4 regions of the Streptomyces sp. NPDC058239 genome follow, and region 2 is predicted to be linked to each of the others. Evidence: riboswitches for the same ligand, from Rfam matches in the RefSeq annotation. Region 2 holds a riboswitch; each other region holds the start of a gene.
What was found. A riboswitch is a leader RNA that binds a small molecule or an ion and turns the genes downstream of it on or off. The one in region 2 is predicted to bind cyclic di-AMP.
Positions count from the first base shown of each region.

Region 1: linked by a shared signal. The riboswitch ahead of ACFVYE_RS28580 (NlpC/P60 family protein) and the one ahead of ACFVYE_RS31570 (peptidoglycan DD-metalloendopeptidase family protein) in region 2 are both predicted to bind cyclic di-AMP.
Region 3: linked by a shared signal. The riboswitch ahead of ACFVYE_RS23065 (M23 family metallopeptidase) and the one ahead of ACFVYE_RS31570 (peptidoglycan DD-metalloendopeptidase family protein) in region 2 are both predicted to bind cyclic di-AMP.
Region 4: linked by a shared signal. The riboswitch ahead of ACFVYE_RS22205 (C40 family peptidase) and the one ahead of ACFVYE_RS31570 (peptidoglycan DD-metalloendopeptidase family protein) in region 2 are both predicted to bind cyclic di-AMP.

Region 1 is NZ_JBHVWS010000031.1:88,137-92,098, forward strand. It holds gene ACFVYE_RS28570 (NlpC/P60 family protein) at 1-145, opposite strand, end outside; gene ACFVYE_RS28575 (hypothetical protein) at 504-857, shown strand; gene ACFVYE_RS28580 (NlpC/P60 family protein) at 939-2,096, opposite strand; cyclic di-AMP (ydaO/yuaA leader) riboswitch at 2,095-2,260, opposite strand; gene pcrA (DNA helicase PcrA) at 2,519-3,962, shown strand, end outside.
Region 2 is NZ_JBHVWS010000038.1:7,128-11,089, reverse strand. It holds gene ACFVYE_RS31580 (STM4011 family radical SAM protein) at 1-768, shown strand, start outside; gene ACFVYE_RS31575 (SGNH/GDSL hydrolase family protein) at 817-1,662, opposite strand; gene ACFVYE_RS31570 (peptidoglycan DD-metalloendopeptidase family protein) at 1,852-2,808, opposite strand; cyclic di-AMP (ydaO/yuaA leader) riboswitch at 2,814-2,968, opposite strand; gene ACFVYE_RS31565 (alpha-galactosidase) at 3,262-3,962, opposite strand, start outside.
Region 3 is NZ_JBHVWS010000022.1:22,497-26,458, reverse strand. It holds gene ACFVYE_RS23070 (PP2C family protein-serine/threonine phosphatase) at 284-1,372, shown strand; cyclic di-AMP (ydaO/yuaA leader) riboswitch at 1,707-1,859, shown strand; gene ACFVYE_RS23065 (M23 family metallopeptidase) at 1,871-3,049, shown strand; gene ACFVYE_RS23060 (aldo/keto reductase) at 3,190-3,962, shown strand, end outside.
Region 4 is NZ_JBHVWS010000020.1:117,517-121,478, reverse strand. It holds gene ACFVYE_RS22220 (hypothetical protein) at 1-189, shown strand, start outside; gene ACFVYE_RS22215 (ATP-dependent Clp protease proteolytic subunit) at 374-1,009, shown strand; gene ACFVYE_RS22210 (hypothetical protein) at 1,017-1,325, shown strand; cyclic di-AMP (ydaO/yuaA leader) riboswitch at 1,761-1,933, shown strand; gene ACFVYE_RS22205 (C40 family peptidase) at 1,937-2,410, shown strand; gene ACFVYE_RS22200 (LysE family translocator) at 2,494-3,129, opposite strand; gene ACFVYE_RS22195 (LysR family transcriptional regulator) at 3,202-3,962, shown strand, end outside.

The DNA.
Region 1 (3,962 bases), on a different contig from region 2:
TCTGGGCCGGGGTGAGCTGGGGATCGGCGTGTGCGGAGCCTGGCAGAGCGGCAGCGGTGGCGGCCCCGGCGATGGCGAGGGTGGCTGCGGTGCGGGCAGCAGAGCCGGTGTACGGGCGCTGCTTGGGTTTCCGGTGCGCTGCCACGGGGGCGTGCGTCCTTCCTGGCGACTGCCCGTCGGGGACTACCGGCGGGCCCGCCCGAGGTCCGGCGGCGGGTCACCAACAGGGGGAGCGGCCCGCCGCCGGATTTCTCGGCGGGGTGACCGGTTCGCCGTCCGGGTGCGGAGCGGCGGTGAAGCCGGTCACCTGGGTAGGGACGCTAAACCCGGGGCACGGGGAAGAGTCGTAATGAAGCCTATTGCCCGAATTTGGCGCGGCGCTGTCGCCGATTGATCGGAAAAATTGCACCAGAGTCAGGCAATTGGTGCAGGTGTGAGTGAAGCGACAGGAAGTCGCACCTGCCTGCGGAGTGGTGATATGGCCGGGGCTAGGCTGCGGACCCATGGACGTACTCATCAATGTCTTCGTCGCCCTGCACATCATCGGTATCGCCTCGCTGCTGGGCGGTTTCCTGACCCAGATGAAGGCGATGGGCGCGGGCACGGCCCGGTTCGTCCCGGCGATGCTGCACGGCGCACTGACGATGCTGGTCACCGGTGTCGCGCTGGTCGGGCTCAACGAGGCCGACGACCACCACGTGAACAACATCAAGATCGGGGTCAAGCTGCTGCTCCTGGTCGTGATCCTCGCGCTCGTCTACGTCAAGCGGGACGAGGAGAAGGTCGACAAGGGCGCCTTCGCGGCGGTGGGCGGGCTGACGCTCGCCAACATCTTCATCGCCACGCTCTGGACCTGAGCCGGCCCGTGCCGCCCACGCTGCCGGACGGGCGTGGAATCCAAGCCCGTCCGGCAGCTGAAGACGCAAGGGCGTGAGCCGCTACGACGGTCGCACGCTGCCGTAGATCGGCATGTAGTAGATCGACTCCTCGCGCACATTCGCCCCCGGCTTCGGCGCGTGGATCATCATTCCGTCGCCCTTGTAGATGCCGACGTGGCTGATGTCGTCGTAGAAGAAGACGAGGTCGCCCGGCTGCAGATCCGCCGTCGCGATCCGGGTGCCTGTCTCCACCTGGTCCCAGGTGGTGCGCGGGAGGTCGACGCCCGCGGCCTTCCAGGCGGCCTGGGTGAGCCCGGAGCAGTCGTACGAGGACGGGCCCGTCGCGCCCCATACGTACGGCTTGCCGATCTGGGCCGCGGCGAAGGCGAGGGCCTTCTCCGCCTTGGTGGTGGCGCTGCTGCCCGAGCCGGTTCCGGTGCCCGTGCCCGTACCGCTGCCGGATTCCGCCTCCTTCGCGGCCTCCGCGGCCTTGCGGTCCGCCTCGGCCCTGGCGGCGGCCTGCTGCTGCGCCAGCTCCTCCGCCTTGCGCTTGGCCTCCGCCTCCTTCTTGCGCTCCAGCGCCGCGAGCCGCGCCTTCTCCTCGGCAGTCAGCTTCGACAGCATCGCGCGCGCGTCGCCCAGCTTCTTCTGGACGTTCTCCTTGCTGGTGCGCAGCGTGGTCTGTGTCGAGGTCAGCGTCTCCAGGCTCTGCACCGCTTCGGCACGCTTCTTCGACGCCTTGGCCTGCTGCGTACGGAAGTCCGTGACCGCCTTCTGCTGCTGACCGGTCATCCGGCTCATCAGCTGGCTCTGGTCGAAGTACGACTGCGGGTCGTCTGCCAGGAAGAAGGTGGCGCTCGGTGCGATGGAGCCGGTGCGGTACTGCGCGGCCGCGTAGGCGCCGAGCGTCCTGCGGGCGTCGTTGAGCTTGTCGGCGCGCTTCGCCACGTCCTCCAGCAGGGCGTCGACCTTGGCGCGCTGGGTGGCGGAGTTTTCCTTTGCCTGGTTGTACTGCTGGGTCGCGGTGCCCGCCTGCCGGTAGAGGTCGTCGACCTTCTTCTGGACGTCCTCGATGCTGGGCTTCGGGGCGGGGGCGGCCGTGGCGCTCTGTGTGGAGAGCAGGGTCACGGACGCCAGAGCCGCCGTGGTGAGCCCTACGGCCGGTGTGGTGGTGCGCACCCGGGTGCGCGGTTTGCGATGCGACGCCAAGGCCGGCATCTCCTTCCGTGGACCGCCTACCGGGTTAGCTGTCGGGTTCGGGCGGAACGGAAGGCTGCCCTACGGTCCGAGTGGGGGATAAGGACCGATTCACCCCGGTGCTGCGTGTGGGTCCCCGGTTCCGAACTCCCGTGAGGGCAGGCCGGATTCGGCGCGGGCGCCCGCTCGGCGTGGCTCGCCTCAGGGGGTACGGGCCGCCCGGTCGAGCACGCTAGCCAACCCGTGGTGCTGCTGTGAAGGTCGATGTTCGATATGCCCGATACATTTTCGTGACCTTGATGAAGTGGGGGTCGCGAGGGCCGACGACGGCCCGTATTCCCTTACGCGGCGTGGGTGCCCGCTGTCTTTGTGTGCCCGGCCGTCGGGTGCGGTTCGCCATGCGGCCGTCGTGTGTCGTTGCGGCGGCCTAGACTCGACAAGCGATGAGCAGCCTCTTTGACGACAGCTTCCTGGCCGGCCTCCAGCACTCGGAGGAAGAGCCCCCGCCGCCCCCCGAGGACTCCGCACCCGAAGCGGTGCCGGAGGACCTCTTCGCGGGCGTATTCGACGGGTCCCCGCCGCCCAGGGACGCGTATTACCGCGACGGCGCGCACCGCCCCGTCATCGACTCCGCGGCGCTCCTCGACGGGCTGAACACCGAGCAGCGCGCCGCCGTGGTCCACGCGGGCTCCCCGCTGCTCATCGTCGCCGGGGCGGGCTCCGGAAAGACCCGGGTGCTGACCCACCGGATCGCCCACCTCCTCGCCGAGCGCGGGGTGCACCCCGGCCAGATCCTGGCGATCACCTTCACCAACAAGGCCGCGGGCGAGATGAAGGAGCGCGTCGAGCAACTCGTCGGACCGCGCGCCAACGCCATGTGGGTCATGACCTTCCACAGCGCGTGCGTACGCATCCTGCGCCGCGAGTCGAAGAAGCTCGGCTTCACCTCGTCGTTCTCGATCTACGACGCCGCCGACTCCAAGCGCCTGATGGCCCTGGTCTGCCGCGATCTCGACCTCGACCCGAAGCGCTTCCCGCCGAAGGCGTTCACGGCCAAGGTCTCCAACCTGAAGAACGAGCTGATCGACGAGGAGACCTTCGCCGGTCAGGCCGCGGACGGCTTCGAGAAGACCCTCGCCCAGGCCTACGCGATGTACCAGTCCCGGCTGCGCGAGGCCAACGCGCTGGACTTCGACGACATCATCATGACGACGGTCCATCTGCTCCAGGCCTTCCCCGACGTCGCCGAGCACTACCGCCGCCGCTTCCGGCACGTCCTGGTCGACGAGTACCAGGACACCAACCACGCCCAGTACACCCTCGTGCGCGAACTGGTCGGCCCGGCCGGCGAGGGCGACGCCCCCGCCGAGCTGTGCGTCGTCGGTGACGCGGACCAGTCGATCTACGCCTTCCGCGGCGCGACCATCCGCAACATCCTCCAGTTCGAGGAGGACTACCCGAACGCGACCACGATCCTCCTGGAGCAGAACTACCGCTCCACGCAGACGATCCTGTCCGCCGCCAACGCGGTCATCGAGCGCAACGAGAGCCGCCGCCCCAAGAACCTCTGGACGAACGCCGGCACGGGCGCCCGGATCACCGGCTATGTCGCCGACACCGAGCACGACGAGGCGCAGTTCGTCGCCGACGAGATCGACCGGCTGACCGACGCGGGCGATGCCAAGGCGGGCGACGTCGCGATCTTCTACCGTACGAACGCGCAGTCCCGTGTCTTCGAAGAGATCTTCATCCGCGTCGGACTGCCGTACAAGGTCGTCGGCGGCGTGCGCTTCTACGAGCGCAAGGAGGTCCGGGACGTCCTGGCCTACCTCCGGGTCCTCGCCAACCCCGAGGACACCGTCCCGCTGCGCCGCATCCTCAATGTGC
Region 2 (3,962 bases):
GCCGCGCTGGAGCGGTTCACGGCGTGGGCCGCGGCGCAGACCGGCGACCGGATCTCGGTCCTGTTCACCCCGTGGGGCGAGGGTCTGGTCCGCTCCTGGTACCGGCGTGCGCTGGTCGAGCTGGCGCAGCTGCAGCACATCGGCCGGGTCGCGATCCAGACCAATCTCAGCACCCGTACGGGGTGGCTGGCCGAGGCGGGGGACGCCGGCCGCGAGAAGATCGCGCTCTGGTGCACATACCACCCGGGGCAGACTCCGTACGAGCGGTTCGTCGCCAAGTGCCGGGAGCTGACCGCGCTCGGCATCCGCCACAGCGTCGGTGTCGTCGGGCTCGACGGCCATCTCGACGAGGCGCGGCGGTTGCGGGCCGGCCTGCCGGACGAGGTCTATCTCTGGGTGAACGCCGCGGAGGGGCACACCTATACGGATGAGGAAGCAGATCGGTGGACGGCCCTCGACCCGCTCTTCCCGTACAGCCGGCATCCGCACCGGTCGGCCGGGCTGCCCTGCCGGACGGGCGAATCGGTCATCTCGGTGGATGGTGACGGCACGGTGCGGCGCTGCCATTTCGTCCCGGCGGAGCTCGGCAACCTCTACGACGGGAGCTACCGGCGCTCTCTCGGCCCGCGGGCCTGCCCGCTGGCTGTCTGCGACTGCCATATCGGCTATGTGCATCTGGAGACGCTGCCGCTGTACGACGTCTTCGCGGGCGGTGTGCTGGAACGGATACCGGCTTCCCCGTTGTCGCCCCTCGCCGGACGGGCCTGAACCTCCAGGCCGTCCGGCGAGCGAGGGCACCACGGTGGCGGACGCCGCCTAGAGCGGCAGGAGGTCCGGCCGCTTCGCCTCGACATGGTCGCCGGAGGACTCGCCGCGCAGTCTCCGGCCGATCCACGGGACCAGGTACTCGCGCGCCCAGTGGATGTCGTCGCGCCGTACTTCGAGCGTTCCGCGCTGTGCCTGCGGGGGCCATTCCTGGTCTGGGTCGGCCGGCACATCGATGCCGAGGACCTGGGCGGCGCGCAGCGCGACCCTGGTGTGTCCCTCGGGCGACAGATGGAGCCGGTCGTCGTCCCAGGCGCGCCTGTCCTGGACGGACCGCAGCGACCACAGGTCGAGGACCGGGCAGTCGTAGCGGTCGGCGATGGACCGCACATGGGCGGTGTAGGTGGCGATCTTGCCGCGCAGATGGCGCAGCACGGGAACGCCTCGGGTGTCGAAGCCGGTGGTGACCAGGACGGTGCCGACCGATTCGGTCAGCTCGGCGACCGCCCGCTCGAAGCGCTCGGCCACGTCGTCGGGGTCGGTGCCGGGCCTGATGATGTCGTTGCCGCCCGCGCAGAAGCTCACCAGATCGGGTGCGAGCTCCTTGGCGCGCGGCACCTGCTCCTCGACGATCTGGTCGAGGAGGCGTCCGCGTACGGCGAGATTGGCGTACCTGAAATTCCCGTGAGTGGAGCCTTCGGTACTCGTCCCCGCATCGGGGTCCGGGAGCTGGTCCGCGAGAAGTACCGCGAAACGGTCTGCCCAGCCGACGAAGGTTCCGTCCGGGCCGGGGTCGCCGACTCCCTCGGTGAAGCTGTCGCCAATCGCTGCGTACGACCCGATGACGCCATGTCGGTTGATGACGCCACGTTGATTTTTTCTCGAATCGTCTGCCACAAACGCTTATCCTGCACCGCCGAATGTGACCTACGCGACCGCAATAAGGGGTTGACGGGTGGTGAGATAGACCACCCGGTCAGTTTTTGGTAAAGGGGGAATAAGCAGAAGGGGCGGTGCGCCGCCGCGCACCGCCCCTTCTGTGTTGCTCAGTTCATGCTTTGTTGCTCAACTGCCCGCTCGTCCGGCTCAGACGTAGATGCCGTGCGAAGCCAGGAAGGCGATCGGGTCGATGTCCGAGCCGTACGCCGGGCCCGTGCGGACCTCGAAGTGCAGGTGCGGGCCGGTGGCGTTGCCGGTGGCGCCGGAGAGGCCGATCTGCTGACCGGTGCTCACGGCCTGGCCCGCGGAGACGGAGATCGAGGACAGGTGACCGTACTGCGAGTAGTGGCCGTCGGCGTGCTTGATGACAACCTGGTTGCCGTACGCGCCGCCCCAGCCGGCGGTGACGACGGTGCCGGAGGTGATGGCCTTCACACTGGTGCCGGTGAAGACGGGGAAGTCGATGCCGGTGTGGCTGCCGCTGGACCAGTTGGAGCCGGAGGCGCGGTATCCGGTGGTGTGGTTGCCGGGAACCGGGTGGCTGTAGCCGGAGCTGTTGCTCTGGCCGGCCGGGGCGGAGGTCTTGGACTCCGTGACCGTCGAGACCTTGGCCGGGGCGGACTTGGCCGGGGCGGACTTCTCCACGACCGACGAGGGCACCGAGAGGGCCTTCGACGGGAGGGCCGCACCCGTGCCGGCACCGGTGGACGCGGCGTCACCCGACGCCTTGCCGCCGAGCGTCAGCTTCATGCCCGGGAGGATCAGGCCGGGGTCTTCACCGACGACCTTGCGGTTGTCCTGGTACAGCTTCTGCCAGCCGCCCTTGACCTTGTGCTCGGTGGCGATCTTCGACAGGTAGTCGCCGGAGACCACGGAGTACGTCGTGGTGGCGGCCTGCTTCTGCGCGACCGGCTTGGCCGGGGCGGAGTGCGTGGCGGCGGAGGCCGACTGCGGCACGGCGGTCGGGGCCGACTGCGACGCGGCGTGAGCACCGGTGGCGCCGAGCAGCGGCAGTGCGATGACAGCACCACCGGCGCCTGCGGCGGCGACGCCACGGGCGATGATGCCGGACTTCGTACGACGGTGCTTACCCGATATGGGCATGACGTGCTTCCTCTCCGGCGCCTGCGAGGTGAGCTGTCGGGTTCGGGCTGGAGATGCCCGGCCGCGCTGAGCGCGACTTCACCCCTAGCCGGCCGGATTTCTCCGATCGGCGGCCTACCTGGTTCCCCCGCTCCTGCCACGCGATGAGTGGGTGCGAATTCCGGTCGGCGGCAGGACTAGGCGGTCCGTCCGGATTGACGGTGACCGTAAGCGAGTCGGGACGGCGATAACAAGTGACTGGTTCCGTACCGGAATCCGCGCTCGGAAATCGGCACGGAATTCCGGTCACACTCCGTGGATTAAGGATCTTGGCTTTCCGCACCGCGCACGGAATGCCCGACCGCCCCGCCGGCACACACCGTCACGGATATGATTCCGCTCACGAGGGGGCGACCATCTCCCGTACAAGCGGGGCACATTCAGCCAAATACACCCATTGCGGACATATCGCGCTCATCGTTCGCGTCGGAGCCTCAGCACCCGCGCATCGAGATCCCCCCGAAGCCCGGTGTGCAGCCCCTGATGCAGCAGTACCGAACCGTGGTGAACCGCCCCGGTGTCCAGGCAGGTGTATGTCGCTGCGGGGTCGATCCCGCGCAACCGCAGGGCCGGGGGCCGCTCCCCGTACCTCTGTGCCTCCAGCCACATCAGGACCACGGTCTCGTCCCCGTGGACGTACTGGACCGCGCTGAGTCCGCCACGCGGGGCGCGCAGCCGGTACAGCGCGCCGTGCTGCACCACCGGCCGGATCTCCTTGTAGAGGTCCACCCAGGTCCGCGCCTCGGCCAGCTCGTCCTCGCTCCAGTCGGTGAGGTCCCCACCGACCCCGAGCACACCGGCCATCGCGCTCACGAAACGGAACCGCAGTGAGCTGACCCTGTCGTTGAGCTGGATATTCGGGCTGTCGGTGACCCAGGCTGCCATCACCCGGGCCGGATGGATCTGACCGAAGCCCTCCTGGATGGTGAGGCGGTCGAGCGGGTCGGTGTTGTCCGAGGTCCACACCTGGTCCGTGCGGGACAGAATCCCCAGGTCGATCCGGCCGCCGCCGCCCGAGCACGACTCGAAGGCAACGGTGGGGTGCGCGGCCCGGAGCCGGTCGATCAGCGCGTACAGGGCGTCCACGTGCTCGATCCAGAGCTTCTGCTGATACT
Region 3 (3,962 bases), on a different contig from region 2:
GTGCCGGGCCTGATTCATTTCGCGTCGCGTTCCGGGACGTGGGACGGCCGGCCTGCGGGCCCATGAAGGAGCAGGTCCGGGCGGTGTGTGACCTGTACCACGTATGTACCCCCATTGGTCGATGAGGAGTCGCCGCACGGCTCCGCTCCGGCGAGCCTGGGGGTGGGGCGCGGTACCGTCCGCAGCCGCGCGCGTACCGGGCAGGAGACCACAGGTGTGGAAGCGGCTGAAGCGGCGCGGCAGACATGCCGAGGGTGGCACCCGTTCCCGGCGGTTCGTCCGCATGCTGCCCGCCCTGATGATCCTCGGCGGGCTGGTGTTCGATCTCTTCACCCCGCCGGTCTTCACTGCCATTCCGCTGTTCGTGGCGGCCCCGCTGATCGCCGCGCCGTTCTTCTCGCTGCCCAGCACCATCTGTACCGGCATCGCCTCGATGCTGGCCGTCACCGTGCTGCGGCTGTACAGCAACCCGTTGCCGTTGGTCGTGCCGTTGATCGAGCTGCTCACCCTGGCCACCGTCTCGGTCCTCGCGGTCGTGATCAACACGGTCGTACGGCGCGGCAATGAGCAACTGGCCTCCGCGCGGGTCATCGCGGAGACCGCCATGCGGGCGGTGCTGCCGAAGCCGTCCGACCGGATCGGCGGGCTGCATGTGGCGGCGCGGTACGAGGCGGCGCAGGCTGACGAGTTCGTCGGCGGAGATCTGTTCGCCGTGGCGGACACCCCGCAGGGGGTGCGTCTGGTGGTCGGGGACGTACGGGGGAAGGGGCTCGACGCCGTGGAGTCGGTGGCGGTGGTCATCGGGGCGTTCCGGGAGGCGGCCGAGCAGGAGCGTTCGCTGGAGGGCGTGGCGCAGCGGCTGGAGCGGGCGCTGGCGCGGGAGGGGGCGAGGGGCGGGCTGGACGCGGTCGAGGGCTTCATCACGGCCGTACTGGCCGAGATCCCGTCCGGGGTGTCCCGGGTGCGGATCGTCAACCGCGGTCACCCCGAGCCGATCCTGCTGCACCCGGACGGGGCGGTGGAGGTGCTGGGGTCCACGGTGCCGGCGCTGCCGCTCGGGATGGACCTGGGGGTGTGGCCCGACCGGGCGGACGAGTGGGATCTGCCGGCGGGGACGACTCTGCTCCTGTACACCGACGGTCTCTCCGAGGCGCGGAACTCGGACGGGGTCTTCTACGACCCGGCGGCCCGGTTGCGCGGGCGGATCTTTCCGGGGCCCGAGGAGCTGCTGTCCGCGCTGACCGATGACGTGCGGCTGCACACGGGCGGTGAGACGACCGACGACATGGCGCTGCTCGCGGTCGTACGTCCCGCAGAGGGGCAGCCGGACCGGCGCAGGACCGTGAAGATCGTGGGCCAGGAAACGACGTGACGGGTGGGGCGGGTGCTTCGTGTGGATCGGGTGCTTCGTGCGGGTCGGGTGTCTCGCGCGGGTCGAGTGTCTCGCGCGGCCTGGGGCGCGGCCTCGGTCCGGGATGCCACCGTACGTAACCGAAAGGCGTCGCTCCGCATAACATTTGACGCAACGTCAGAAACCGGGTAATGGCTGAGGGTCGATCAACTCGTCCGATTCCACCCGGTTGTGTCCCGTAAAGTCCAGGCCAAAGACCTGAACGATCAGTGGGAACAGCTTGGAATCAGACCCGTGTGTCTATTAACGTTCGATAACGCAGCGCGGTCGTCCCAGCCGTCGTCAGTGGCGGCACCGTGCGCGAGCGCCGAATTCCGCAAGGGAACCGGGGAACCACCTACATGGGGTGAATCGGACACCTGTGTCTCGTGAGAGGCAGAGGGGCCCGTAGGAGACCTTCCTGCTCCGAACCCGTCAGCTAACCCGGTAGGCGAGAAGGAAGGAAAGGAGTGCGCCCCCGTGGCGTCCAACAAGCCTGCCCCCGAGGCCCCCTCTCGGTTCAACCCCGAGTTCAGTTCCGACTTCGGTGCCGACTTCGGATCCGATTTCGGCTCCGACTACGGAACCACCGGGACGGGAACGGCGTTCGGCGCCGAGACGGGCGGCGACTTCGCCGGTGAGTTCGGCAGCGAATTCCGCGCCGACGTCAACGGCGAGCCCGACAGAAGCTGGGACGAGTGGAACCCCACCGAGGAGTCCGTCCGCCCCGTACGCGGCAAGCATCGCGTCGCCAAGCAGCGCAACGGACTTGCCCGTAGCTCCACGGTGCTCGGGGTCGGTGTCATCGCGGCAGTCGGCGCGGGCGGCATGGCCACCGCGCAGAGCAAGCCGCCGGTCTCCATCTCCCTTCCCGACTCCATCTCGGACAACCTCCCCGACGCCAAGTCCCTTCCCGGCGTGGGCTCCCTGTTCTCCGGCGAGTCCGATGCCGACAAGGCCGCCGCCGTCGCTGCCGCCCCGCTCACCACCGCCGGCCTCACCACCGCCGAGGCCGAGCAGGGCACGGCGGACGCGGGCGAGGCACTCCGCGCCCGCATCCTCCAGCAGGCCGAGCAGCAGCAGGACGCCGCCGACGCCGAGGCCAAGGCGGCCCAGGAGAAGGCGGCCGCGGAGAAGGCCGCCGCCGAGGCCAAGAAGCAGCAGGACGCGGCCGAGGCCAAGGCCGCCGCCGAGAAGAAGAAGGCGGAGGAGGAAGCCAAGGCGAAGGCAGAGGCCCTGCGGCTCGCCAAGCTCGCCGCCAGCTACGCCATCCCGACCTCCTCGTACACGATCACCTCGACCTTCGGCCAGGCCGGCTCGATGTGGTCCTCCGGCTACCACACCGGCCTCGACTTCGCGGCGCCGACCGGCACCCCGATCAAGGCCGTACACGGCGGCACCATCAAGTCGGCAGGCTGGTCCGGTTCGTACGGCTACCGCACGGTGCTGGAGCTCGAGGACGGTACGGAGCTGTGGTTCTGCCACCAGTCCTCGATCGGCGTCAGTGTCGGCCAGAAGGTCACCACCGGTGAGACCATCGGCCGGGTCGGTGCGACCGGCAATGTCACGGGCCCGCACCTCCACCTGGAGGTCCACACCCCCGACGGTACGGGCATCGACCCGATGGCCTGGCTGCGCGACAAGGGCCTCAACCCCTGATCCGCCGGCCGCCTCCCGGCCTTCGTGATCCGAGCCCATTCACAGGCCGTTGAACCCCGGCAGTCCTGACGCTCACCCCCCGACGTCAGGGCTGCCGGTCTGCCGGAATAGCGGACCTGCCGGAATCCGTTGATCCAGTTATGACTTCTCTTCGTAAGCTGGGCCCTTCCGGCCTCCAGGTCTTTCCGCTCGCCCTCGGCGGCAACGTCTTCGGCTGGACCGCCGACGAGGCGCAGTCGTTCGCCGTGCTGGACGCCTACACCGCGGCGGGCGGCAACTTCATCGATACCGCCGACGCCTACTCCGCCTGGATCCCGGGCAACGAGGGCGGCGAGTCGGAGACCGTCATCGGCAAGTGGCTCGCGGCACGCTCCAACCGTTCCGACATCGTCGTCGCCACCAAGGTCGGCGCCCACCCCTCGTACAAGGGGCTCTCCGCCGCGAACATCAAGGCCGCGGCCGAGGAGTCGCTGCGCCGGCTCGGCACCGACCACATCGATCTGTACTACACGCACTTCGACGACGAGACCGTCCCGGTCGAGGAGATCATCACCGCCCTCGACCAGCTGGTGAAGGAGGGCAAGGTCCGGGAGATCGGCGCCTCCAACATCAGCCCCGAGCGGCTCCAGGCGTCCCTGGACTTCTCGGAGCGCGAGGGGCTGGCCCGTTACGTCGCCCTGCAGCCGCACTACAACCTGGTCTCCCGCGACACGTATGAGGGAGAGCTCCAGGACACGGCCGCCCGGGCCGGGCTCGCCGCCGTCCCGTACTTCTCCCTGGCCTCCGGCTTCCTCACCGGCAAGTACCGTCCGGGTGCTTCGGTGGAGAGCGCGCGGGCCGAAAGGGCCGGTCAGTACCTGGAGTCGGAGCGGGGACAGAAGGTCCTGGCAGCACTCGACAAGGTCGCCCGGGA
Region 4 (3,962 bases), on a different contig from region 2:
GCACGTCGCTGGTGCCTCACGTTTCTTGCCGTCAACGGCGTGCCGGACGTCGTCCTCGCCGCATGGGCCGGGCATGCCAACGCCAACTTCACCAAGCGGATGTACGTCCACCCGAGCCCCGAGGACCTCCGCGCCGCCTCGGACCACCTCACTTCTCTACTCGGTTTCAGTGAAGACGAAGCAGCCTGACGAGCAAGACGTCTAGAGATTGTGAGATATCCGCCCTCAGCGAACAGCCAAAACAGCCTCTGAACTGGGGCTTTTGTGGATCACTAGGATCATGCCTCCATCACAACCTTCTGTACGTCCTGTACATTTTTTACAGATGCTTGTGCAGAGCCCCGTACAGCCCCGGAGGAAAGGCAACGCCATGTTGTTCCGCCCCGCCGCCCGTCACGTGCTGCCCGAGTTCACCGAGCGCACGACCAACGGGATCCGCACCCTCGATCCGTACTCCAAGCTGCTCGCCGAACGGATCGTCTTCCTCGGCACCCCGGTCGACGACACCGCGGCCACCGATCTGATCGCCCAGTTCATGTATCTGGAGTACGACGCCCCGGACCGGCCCGTCTCGCTCTACATCAACTCCCCCGGCGGCTCGTTCGGAGCCATGTCCGCGATCTACGACACGATGCAGTACCTCACCTGCGAGGTGGAGACCTACTGCCTCGGCCAGGCCGGTTCCTGCGCATCCGCGCTGCTCGCCGCGGGCGCTCCCGGCCGGCGGCACGCACTGCCCGGCGCCAGGGTCGTCGTGCAGCAGCCCGAACTGACCGAGCCGGTTCAGGGCCAGCCGTCCGATCTGGAGATCGAGGCACAGGAATTGGAGCGGGTCCGCAAGATGATCACCACACTGTTGGCCCGTCACACGGGCCGCAGCGCAGAGCAGATCACCACCGACATCGAGCGCGACCTCATCCTCGACGCGGCGGGCGCCAAGGCGTACGGTCTGGTGGACCACATCATGGAGAACCGGAAGTCGTCACTCCCGCCGCACAGCGCGAGGTGAACGCCCGATGCAGCCACCGGAGTTGCCGCCGCTCCCCGCACTGACGCGCGCCGAGGGGGATTTCATCGACTGCTACCTCGAAGTCCTGGACCAACTGGGCCGGATCAACCCGGCCCGCGGCAGCGACACCTACGGTGCACTGCGCGCCGCGCAGGCACTGGCCTCACGGGCGAGCGCGCTGCGGGACGCCCTCGCATTGATGCATGAGCGCGGCGAGGCGCAGATCCACGCCGCCACCTTGGCGCGGGCGCTGCGCGTGCTGGACGGGGAACGGCGGGCCGGACGTGTCACCGTACCCCCCGCTCAGGCGAGTTGATCGGCCCACTGCGTCTTGGGCCCCGGCCGGGTCCGCCCAACTCCCCCTGTCTTCACCTCCGACGGAGTTTGCTCAACCCGCTCCGACCCCGACTCCGGCGGACCTCGCTCAACTCCCCTGCGCGACACGCCCGGCAGGCAAATCGAAATTCCTAGCTCGTTCGGCGTAGGGATTCCCCCGCGCGAGCGACATCTCAACTTGCTTTTTTCGCGAGGGCAGTGAGCAGAATCCGTCATTCCACCCCTGGTACGAGACCGGTCCGAGCGACCTGCACGGTCTTCGAAATCATCAGCCACACCCAAACGGGTCATTCGTGAGGAGACTCGCATATCGTCGCTTCCCCTCGGAAATCCGGCAGTCGGTGCGTCAAGATCCCTGGGACGACAAGCCCCCGCCACCGCGGCGGGGCGGTCCGGGCGGACGCCGAGTCCTGCCGCCGTCCGGATGCCTGGTCGACAGAAGTGGATCGGCAGGAGTGGAGGACCCGAGCACAACGGGTCGACCGGAACACCCATCGACCCTTGGGGTGAAGCCGCCGAGCGCGGCCGGGCAACTTCGCCAGCCCGAACCCGACAGGTCATCCTTCACAGGCGGCTGACGAAGGGTTGCGCATGGCTGCGCAGGTTCATGTCCCGTCTCTGCTCGCCCGGGCCGGCACGGCCTCGGTTCTGACACTGGCCGCCGTCGGCGGCACGATGCTCGCCCCTGGCGCCACGACGCAAGCCCAGGCAGCGACTCTCTCGATGAAGGCACTCAACATCGCCGCGTCGAAGAAGGGATCGCCGTACGGATGGGGGGCCACCGGCCCCAACCGCTTCGACTGCTCGGGTCTGACGGTCTATTCGTTCAAGAAGGCGGGCAAGAAGCTCCCGCGCACGGCCCAGCAGCAGTACAACAAGACCCGCCATATCTCGGCCTCGCACAGGCACCGCGGCGACCTGGTCTTCTTCCATTACGGCCGCAGCATCTACCACGTGGGGATCTACGCCGGTAAGGGCAGGATCTGGCACTCGCCGAGGACCGGCGCGGTGGTCCGGCTGGAGAAGATCTGGACGAAGAGCGTCTACTACGGGCGGGTCCGCTGATGTCTGTCCGGCGGATCGGGCACGCGCCCCCGGCCGTGATCCGCCGGACAGGCCATGGTCTGCGCCGCTGACCCGCTCGATACTCAGTGCAACAGGGGACCGGACACCAGCACCAGCCCCAGACCGGTGAGCGCCAACCCGCTGCCGCCCTCGATTGCGCGGGCGGCACGCGGCCGGCGCAGCCACCGGCCCAGCCGGTCCACCAGGAGGGCCACGGCTGGGAACCAGATCAGCGCAAGCAGCACCACGATCATTGCGAGCAGCAAGGTCCTCGGGAGCGGCGGCTGCCCGTCGCGAACGAACTGCGGCAGCAGACTCAGGAAGAGCACCGGCGCCTTGGGATTCAGGGCGTTGGTGAGGAAGCCCTGCCGCAGTGCGCGTACGGTTCCCTGCCCTGCTGGTTCGCCCTCGGCCTCGCCCGCCCTGCCCGTGGTGCGCCGCCGCGCCGCGTACAGGGCGCTGATGCCGAGGTAGAGGACGTAGGCCCCGCCGAGCAGCTGAACGGTGCGGAACAGTACGGGCAGCGTCACCAGCACAGCGGCAAGCCCGGCGACGGCCAGCGCGGTGTGCACGAGGAGTCCGCCGGCAACACCCAGCGCGGTCGCCACCCCCGCTGACCGGGAGGCGAGCGCGTTGCGTACGACGACGGTGAAGTCCGCGCCCGGCAGCGCGACCATTCCGGCGGCGACCCCGATGAAGGCGATCAATTGTGCGTCCATGGGTCCACCCTGGCCCGGCGGAGCCTTTAGCGTGTACTTGCAATATTCTGGGTCTGCCAAAAGGAACGCTTAATGTACGACCCGACACGACTCGCGGCGCTGGTGGCGGTCGCGGAGGCCGGATCGATCACCCGGGCCGCCGCCCGGCTCGGCTACACCGCGCCCGCGCTCTCCCAGCAGATCGCCAAGCTGGAGCGGGAGGCGGGCGCCGCACTGCTGGTGCGCCACCACCGAGGGGCCCGCCTCACGGCCGCCGGTGAGCTGCTGGTCGGACGCGCACGGCGGATCCTCGACGAGATGGACCTGGCCCGTCACGAACTGGCCCGTCTCTCCGGACTCTCCGGCGGACGTCTCCGGGTAGGCACATTCACCACCGCGGGCATCCATCTGTTGCCGCCGGTGTTGAGCGCCTTCCGTCGCGCCCACCCGGATGTGGAACTGGCGGTCACCGAGTACGAGCCGCCGGACGGGGTCGCGGCGGTGGCCGCGGGCGAGGTCGATCTCGCGCTGACCCATGTGTACGAGCCCGCTGCCGCAGCGGCCTGGCCCTCCGGGGTGTTCGCCGAACCGCTGCTGGTCGAGGAACTGGTCCTGATCACGGCGGTCGGGCAGATGTTGTCCGAAGGCACCGGGAGACTGCCGGTGACGGAACTTGCCGGGAGGCCGCTGATCAGCAGCGCGCCGACGCATCCACCGCGCCGCGGGGTGGAGCAGGCGTTGGCCGAAGCAGGGGCGACACCCGCCGTGGTCTGCGAGTCGCCCGGCTATGCGCTGGTGTGTGCGCTGGTCAGCGCGGGCATCGGAATGGCGGTCGTACCGGAGATGGTTGCCGC